Regions from separate parts of the Clavibacter rahimiani genome, predicted to be linked through region 2. Evidence: predicted binding sites of a transcription regulator. Region 2 holds the regulator's gene; the other holds the start of a gene.
What was found. The regulator LexA, encoded in region 2, represses DNA repair genes until DNA is damaged. The targets are predictions, from matches to a motif close to TCGAACANNTGTTCGA.
Positions count from the first base shown of each region.

Region 1: a site for LexA is predicted at 2,312-2,327, ahead of ACT7CP_RS02265 (alpha-ketoglutarate-dependent dioxygenase AlkB). Genes of this name have one in related genera too.

Region 1 is NZ_CP199790.1:453,726-457,988, reverse strand. It holds gene ACT7CP_RS02280 (lipoate-protein ligase LplAB) at 1-87, opposite strand, end outside; gene ACT7CP_RS02275 (Pr6Pr family membrane protein) at 166-864, shown strand; gene ACT7CP_RS02270 (alcohol dehydrogenase catalytic domain-containing protein) at 1,031-2,242, shown strand; gene ACT7CP_RS02265 (alpha-ketoglutarate-dependent dioxygenase AlkB) at 2,350-2,982, shown strand; gene ACT7CP_RS02260 (TetR family transcriptional regulator) at 2,991-3,725, opposite strand; gene ACT7CP_RS02255 (GNAT family N-acetyltransferase) at 3,876-4,263, opposite strand, start outside.
Region 2 is NZ_CP199790.1:2,232,591-2,236,853, forward strand. It holds gene hisH (imidazole glycerol phosphate synthase subunit HisH) at 1-569, opposite strand, end outside; gene hisB (imidazoleglycerol-phosphate dehydratase HisB) at 566-1,174, opposite strand; gene ACT7CP_RS10600 (hypothetical protein) at 1,320-1,709, opposite strand; gene lexA (transcriptional repressor LexA) at 2,071-2,751, shown strand; gene hflX (GTPase HflX) at 2,825-4,263, opposite strand, start outside.

The DNA.
Region 1 (4,263 bases), 1.4 Mb from region 2:
GAGGCGGAAGCCGGAGATGCGGCCGTCGGTCACGTCCAGGTCGACCACGACGAGCTTGCCGCCGGGGACCTTGTACTCACCATGCATCCGCCCAGCCTAGGGCGCGCCGGCGTCAGCGCACGGTCCGGGGATCGCCGCGGGCACGGCGATGTGCGACGGTGAGGGGTGCGCATCACCTGGGCGGTCGTCCGCCTCCTCACCGTCCTGGCCGTGCTGGTCGCCGTCGTCAGCCAGTACGTCGTCAGCTCGTCGTTCTGGCGGAGCGTCGGCGTGGAGGGGATCGCGGGCAAGACCGTCGACTTCCTCATGTTCTTCACGATCCAGTCGAACCTCGTCGCCGCCGTGGTGATGGGGATCGGCGCGGTGCGGCTGCTCCGCCGGGGACCCGCGCCCGGGCGCGGCTGGACGACCCTGCGGCTGGCCGCGACGACCTACATGGTCACGACGGGCGTCGTCTACAACCTCCTGCTGCGCGGCCTGCCGACCATCCCGGGCGGGAACCTGCCCTGGTCGAACGAGGTGCTGCACGTCGTCGTGCCCGCGCTCGTGCTGCTCGACTGGCTGCTCGCGCCCGACCGGCGGGCGCTCGGCTACGGCGCGGTCGGCCGGGTCGTCGTCTACCCGCTCGTATGGGTCGCGGTCACGCTCGCCCGTGGGCCGTTCACGGGCAACGAGGTCACGGGCGCGGCGACGTACTACCCGTACCCATTCCTGGATCCCGCGACCGGCGGGGGCGGGTACGGGACCGTCGCGATCTGGATCGTCGTGATCGCGGCGTTCATCTGCGGGATGGCGCTCCTCTTGATCGCGATCGGGCGGCGGGCGTCGCGGGCGATCACGGCGGTCGGCGCTGCGACCCGGTGACGCCTACAGCCGCATGCCGCCTCGGCCGCGCGCCCGGTAGCGGTCGCGCCCGCCGCGCGTCAAGGGGGCCCCGCCCTCCGGGCGCCGTCCCGGCGCCGGCCTAGCGTCGGAGGCACGGACGGCGGCGCATCCGGCCCGCGCGCCCGGTGACGAGAGGCGAGGCAGCATGAAGGCAGTCGTGTGGCACGGCGAGGGCGACATCCGCCTGGAGGAGGTGCCGGATCCGAGGATCCAGGAGCCGACCGACGCGGTCATCCGCATCACCCGCAGCGCCATCTGCGGCACCGACCTGCACTTCGTGCGCGGGACCATGGCGGGCATGCGCAAGGGCACGATCCTCGGCCACGAGGCGATCGGCACCGTCACCGAGGTCGGCGACGCCGTGCGCGGGTTCTCCCCCGGCGACCGCGTGCTGGTGTGCTCCACCATGTCGTGCGGCGTGTGCGCGCAGTGCCGCGCGGGCAGCACGGCGCAGTGCGACGTCGCCAACCCGAACGGCCCGCAGGCCGGGACCTCGTTCTTCGGCGGACCCGAGACCACGGGCCCCGTCGACGGCCTGCAGGCCGAGTACGCGCGGATCCCGTGGGCCGCGCACACGCTCATCCCGCTGCCCGACACGGTCAGCGACGACCAGGCGATCCTCCTCAGCGACATCTTCCCCACCGCCTGGTTCGGCGCGGAGCTCGCGGGCATCCGGCCGGGCGACACGGTGGCCGTCCTCGGCGCGGGCGTCGTGGGGCAGTTCGCCGTCGCGTCCGCCTTCCGCATGGGCGCCGGGCGCGTGTTCGCCATCGACCACGTGGAGACGCGGCTCGCGATGGCGCTCGAGCAGCACGCCGAGGTGATCCACTTCGAGCGCGAGGATCCCGTGGCCGCGGTGATGGAGGCGACCCTCGGCGTCGGCGTGGACGCGGTGATCGACGCGGTCGGCGTCGACGCGCAACGCCCGCACGCGGGCCCCGCCGCCGAGCAGGCCGAGCAGCAGGCGGACTCCTTCGCCGCCGAGGTCGCGCAGGTCGCGCCCGGCGCCTCCCCGCACGACGGCTTCTGGGTGCCCGGCGACGCGCCGAGCCAAGCCGCGCAGTGGGCCGTGCAGATGGTGCGGAAGTCCGGGCGCATCGGGATCATCGGGGTCTACCCGCCCCAGCTCACGTCATACCCGATCGGCGCCGCGATGAACAAGAACCTCACCATCCGCATGGGGAACTGCGATCACCGCCGCGTCACGCCGCCGCTGATCGACCTCGTCGCCTCCGGCGTCTTCGACCCCACGCGCTTCATCACGCAGGACGAGGGGATGACCACCGCGATCGACGCCTACGAGCACTTCGACGTGCGCGAGGAGGGCTGGCTGAAGACCGTGCTCGAGGTCGGTTGAGGCGGGCGGCCGCCGCCCCGCGCACGACGCGCCCGGGCGGCGGCGCCGCTCTCCCCGACCGTCCCGCATTCGAACATGCGTTCGAACATCCGGGCTATGCTCGCGCCATGAGCATCGCGTTCCAGGCCTCCCTCTTCGACGACCTCCAGGCGGAGCCGACGCTCGGCGCCCTCGGCGGGGAGGTCGAGCGGCTCGACCTCGGGCAGGGCGCGTGGCTCGACATCCGGCCCGGCTGGGTCGCCGACTCGGACGCGCTGTTCGAGCGCCTCGTGGAGGACGTGGAGTGGACGGCCGACACGCGGCTCATGCACGGCCGCGTGGTCGAGGTCCCGCGGCTGCTCTCCTGGTTCGGTCCGCGCGCGACGCTGCCGGCGCCCGTGCTCGTGGAGGCGCGCGAAGCGCTGAACGACCACTACGGACGCCCGCCCGGGCAGGTGCTCGAGACCGCGGGGCTCTGCTTCTACCGCACGGGCGACGACAGCGTCGCGTGGCACGGCGACCGCGTCGGGCGCGCCATCGACCGCGACACCATGGTCGCCATCGTCTCCGTCGGCGCCGCCCGCACCCTGTCGCTCCGGCCGAAGGGCGGCGGCCAGGTGCGGCGCTTCCCGCTCGGGCACGGCGACCTCGTGGTCATGGGCGGCAGCGCCCAGCGCACGCACGAGCACGCCATCCTCAAGACGGCGTCGGCCGTGGGGCCGCGCATCAGCATCCAGTTCCGGCCGGTCTGGCCCGCCTGAGCCGTGCGTCAGGCGCGGGCGCGGTCCTCGGTCGCCGGGGCGGTGGCGTCGTCGGCCGCGGCGACGCGCGCCGCGCCGAGGTGCGCCTCGGACGGATCCGGGCGCCCCGCCTCCACCAGCGCCGGGTCGAGCGGCTGGGCGGCGCGCACCACGGTGCCGACGTCGGCGAGGCCCAGGTGAGTGAGCAGCGGGATCCAGAGGCTGCGCAGCCTCTCGAGGGAGTCCCCCTCGGCCGCGCCCGGCGCCCGGTAGGAGAGCACGCCGAACGTGGCGCTGAGCAGCACGTCGACGGCGCCGTCGAGGTCGTCGGCACGGACGCCCTGGACCGCGAGCTCCGCCTCCAGGTGATCCCGGGTGAAGCGCCACACGTCGAAGCGGAGCTCGACGGCGAGGCCGAGGCGCGGCATGTCCTGCAGGAGGCGGACGGCGCCCGCGGCGACCGGGCAGACCTCCACGGTGCGGGCGGCCGTGAGGAGGAACACGATGAGCTCCGGCAGCGTGCCCGGCTGGTCGAGCGCCGCCTCGATGCGGAGCCAGCGGTCCTCCTGGTCCTCGACGACCGCGCCCGCCAGGCGCTCCTTCGACGCGAAGAGGTGGTAGCCGATGGCCGACTTGGGCTTCCCCATCGCCTCGGCCACGCGCGAGAACGACGTGCCCTCGTAGCCGTGCGCCGCGAACTGGGCGCCTGCGGCCTCCACGATCTCCCGTCGTGCCCGGGACACCGCCGCCTGCCGCTGGTTCATGTCGCGCTCCCGTCCCGCTCCTGGCACAGGAGCGCCTCGGACGGTACCGGCGCGGACCGACGGGAGGACGACCGGCGGGTGAACGGCGCGTGCTGCCCGCGGCACCGCCGCCCTCCGTCCCGCACCCCGCGGGCCGGAGGGCGCCGTGCGTCACCAGCGGAGCAGCAGCACGTCGGATCCGCCCTCGCGCCCCACCGGCACGAAGCCCAGCGACGCGTAGAGGGCGCGGGCGCGGTCGTTGCCGTCCTCCACGCTGAGGCTGACGGCCGAAGCGCCGGATGCGCGCACGACATCGACGAGCGCCACGAGCATCCGCCGCCCGAGGCCCCGGCCGCGCGCCGCGGGGACGAGTGCCGCGCCGAGCTCGGGGACGTCCGGCGCGACGAAGCCGTAGCCGCGGTCGTCCTCCGCGAAGAGGCGCGCCCACGCGGCGCCGACGGGAGCGCCGCTCATCTCCGCGATCACGCCCACGTCGCCCGCGCGCGGCCATCCGGCCAGGTAGTGCGCGAGCTCCGGCGTCGCGAGGATCCGCTCGCGC
Region 2 (4,263 bases):
AACTGCGTGGCGGTGAGCGGGCCGTTCTCGACGGCGGCGACGAACCGCTCGCCGTGGGTGGCCCAGGTGACGCGCGGGGCCGGCAGCGGCGGGAGCGGGTCGATCCCCCACGTGCGCGCGGCGTAGGAGTGCACGAAGTAGAACCGCTCCTCCTCGAGCCCCGCGAACAGCGCGGAGCCCTCGGGGACCTCGACCGTGTTCCAGCCCATGTGCGGGAGGACGTCGGACTCGAGGCGCCCCACCGTGCCGGGCCACTCCCCCAACCCCGCCACGTCGACGCCGCGCTCGACGCCCCGGTCGAACATGACCTGCATGCCGACGCAGATGCCGAGCACCGGACGCCCGCCCGCGAGGCGGCGGTCGACCACGCGGTCGCCGCCGGCGGCGCGGAGCGCGGTCATGACGGCGGAGAACGCGCCCACTCCGGGGACCAGGAGGCCGTCGGACTCGTGCGCCCGCTTCGGGTCGCCCGTCAGCTCGACGTCCGCGCCGGCCAGCTCGAGGGCCTTGACGGCCGAGTGGATGTTGCCGCTGCCGTAGTCGAGGACGACGACGGACGGGCGCGTCACAGCGCGCCCTTGGTGGAGGGGATGCCGGACACGCGGGGGTCGAGCTCCTTCGCCTGTCGGAACGCACGGGCGAAGGACTTGAACTCGGCCTCCGCGATGTGGTGCGGGTCGCGTCCGCCGAGCACCGTGACGTGCACGGTGAGGCCCGCGTGGAATGTGATGGCCTCGAAGACGTGGCGGACCATGGATCCGGTGAAGTGCCCGCCGATGAGGTGCATCTCGAAGCCCGCGGGCTCGCCCGAGTGGACGAGGAACGGGCGGCCCGAAATGTCGACGACCGACTGCACGAGCGCCTCGTCGAGGGGGACGAGCGCGTCGCCGAAGCGCGCGATGCCGGACTTGTTGCCGAGCGCCTGGCGGATGGCCTGGCCGAGGACGATGCCGACGTCCTCCACGGTGTGGTGCACGTCGATGTGCGTGTCGCCCGTGGCGGTGACCTTCAGGTCGGTGAGCGAGTGCTTCGCGAACGCGGTGAGCATGTGGTCGTAGAACGGGACCGACGTGCTGATCTCGGAGACGCCGGTGCCGTCGAGGTCGAGCTGCAGCTCGATGCTGGACTCGCTGGTCTGCCGCGTGACGTGCGCGGTGCGCGCGAGGGTGCTCATGGCCTCCATGCTACCGATCGCTTCCGACCGCCCGACCTCGCTCCCGGCCGCCACCGGGAGCCGAGGCCGGCCCGTCCGCACCGATCGACCCGCGGCTGCGACCCGCGGCTGCGACCCGCGGCCGCGGGACGCAGCGCGGGTGGGATCAGTGCGCGTACTCGGCGGGCACGGCGAGCTGCTGGCCCGCCGCGACGTCCGACGTGGGGAGGCGGTTGAGGTCGACGACCGACGCGATGACGTCGCGCGGGTCGGCGCTGGGCGCGATCTCCTCGGCGAGGTCCCACAGGGACTGGCCGCTCGAGACGGTGACGTACTCGAAGGCGGTGCCCGATACGTCCTTCGACGCGACGGCCGCGCCGCCGTTGAGGGCGACGAGCCCGGCGCCGAGCGCGAGCGGGGCCGCGACCAGCGCGGTGAGGACGATGCGGCCGCGGCGCGTGATACGCAGGCGCGTGCGGGGCGCGACGGCTGCCTCCGCGACGGGGACGGCGGCGTCGGCGGCGGAGACGGTGGGGGTTGCTGCTGCGGTGTTCATGGTGACCTCTCGTGCGAGACGGTGGGGCATCGAGGCGACGCGCCCGGCGATGCAGTGCGGTACGGCATGCGATGCGGGTCGGGCAGCTCGCACCCGGCTCTCGGCCGGGAGAGCCGGGTGCGAAGCTGTGTTCCGAACATACATTCGAAACCAGCCCTCCGCAAGCCCTCATCGCCTCGATCCGCGCCTCCGACGCGCGACACGCTCGAACAGGTGTTTGCCCGGGGTGCCTCGGCTGGATACAGTTTCGAGTGCCTGGAGTCCATTCGACCGGGTACCACCGACATCGCCCTCGCGAGGGGGTCGGCCCGCCGGGTCGACGAGCCGCGGAGGGCGTCGGCGACGAGAGGCGGGCCGTGGCATGGCGGACGAGCGAGCAGCGGGAGGCGGCGCGACGAGGCGCCGCAAGAGCCTCAGCGACAAGCAGATCTCGATCCTGGAGTTCATCCAGCGCACCATCGCCGGCCAGGGCTACCCGCCGAGCATGCGCGAGATCGGCGACGCCGTCGGCCTGGCGTCGCTCTCGAGCGTCACGCACCAGCTCAACCAGCTCGAGCTGTCCGGCTACCTCCGCCGCGACCCGAACCGCCCGCGCGCCCTCGAGGTGCTCATCGACCTGCCCGGCAACGGCGCCGCGGAGAGCGGCGAGCCGTCGACGCCCGTGGGCGACGCGGCGATGGTCCCGATGGTCGGCCGCATCGCGGCGGGCATCCCCATCACCGCGGAGCAGATGGTCGAGGAGGTCTTCCCCCTCCCCCGCCAGCTGGTCGGCAAGGGCGACCTCTTCATGCTGCGCGTCGTCGGCGACTCGATGATCGACGCGGCCATCTGCGACGGCGACTGGGTCGTCGTCCGCCAGCAGAAGACGGCGGAGAACGGCGACATCGTCGCCGCCATGCTCGACGACGAGGCCACCGTCAAGGTGTTCCGCCAGCGCGACGGGCACACGTGGCTGCTGCCGCGCAACAGCGCGTTCGAGCCGATCCTCGGCGACTTCGCGGAGGTCGTCGGCAAGGTCGTGGCGGTCATGCGCTCCGTCTGACCCTCACCACGACGCACGAGAGCGGCCGGTCCCCGAGGGGATCGGCCGCTCTCGTGCGTGCGGGCGACGCGGATCAGACCGCGGGCGACACCGCGTAGTCCTGGACCTGCGCCTGCTGCTCGGCCGTGACGAGGGCACGGACGCGCGTCCCCTCCTCCACGTACGAGGTCTCGAGGACCTTGGCGCCCTCGTGCAGCATGGCCACGATCTCGCCGTGCTCGAACGGCACCAACAGGTCGACCTCGATGGTCGGCTGCGGGAGCAGCTCGGCGATGCGGCGACGCAGCTCGTCGACGCCCTCGCCCGTGCGGGCCGAGACGAAGACGCCCTGCGGGGCGAGCCCGCGCAGCACGACGCGGTCGTCGTCCGACGCCAGGTCGCTCTTGTTGAACACGATGATCTCCGGGATGGACGAGGCGTCCACCTCCGCGATGACCTCGTGCACCGTGGCGAGCTGTGCCGCGGGGTCCGGGTGGGAGGCGTCGACGACGTGCACGAGCACGTCCGCGTCGGCGAGCTCCTCGAGGGTCGAGCGGAACGCCTCCACCAGCTGGTGCGGCAGGTTCCGGACGAACCCGACCGTGTCGGCGAGCGTGTACAGCTGCCCCTCGTCCGTCTCGGTCTTGCGGACCGTGGCGTCCAGCGTCGCGAACAGGGCGTTCTCGACGAGCACGCCCGCCTTCGTCACGCGGTTGAGCAGCGACGACTTGCCGGCGTTCGTGTACCCGACGATCGCCACCGACGGCACGGCGTTCCGGTCGCGGTTGGCGCGCTTGGTGTCGCGGGCCGGCTTCATCCCGGCGATCTGCTTCCGGAGCTTGGCCATGCGCGTGTTGATGCGGCGGCGGTCGAGCTCGATCTTCGTCTCACCGGGTCCGCGGGATCCCATGCCGGCACCCGCGCCGCCGACCTGGCCACCGGCCTGGCGCGACATCGAGTCACCCCATCCGCGCAGGCGCGGGAGGAGGTACTGCAGCTGGGCGAGCTCGACCTGGGCCTTGCCCTCGCGGCTCTTGGCGTGCTGGCTGAAGATGTCGAGGATCACGGCCGTGCGGTCGATGACCTTGACCTTCACCACGTCCTCGAGCGCGCGCCGCTGGCTGGGGGCGAGCTCGGTGTCGGCGATGACGGTGTCCGCGCCGACCGCGGCCACGAGGGCGCGCAGCTCCTCCGCCTTGCCGCTGCCGAAGTAGGTGCTCGGATCCGGCGTGGGACGGCGCTGGAGGAGGCCGTCGAGCACCACGGCGCCCGCCGTCTCGGCCAGGGCCGCGAGCTCGCGCATGCTGTTCTCTGCGTCGTCGACCGATCCCTGCGAGTACACGCCGATGAGGACGACGTTCTCGAGGCGCAGCTGCCGGTACTCGACCTCGGTGACGTCCTCGAGCTCGGTCGAGAGCCCGGCGACGCGCCGCAGCGCCTGGCGGTCGGCCCGCTCGCTCTGGTCGCCGTCGGATCCCTGATCGGTGTCGGGGTCCGCGGACAGCGCCTGCGCGCCCGATCCGCGGAAGAGGG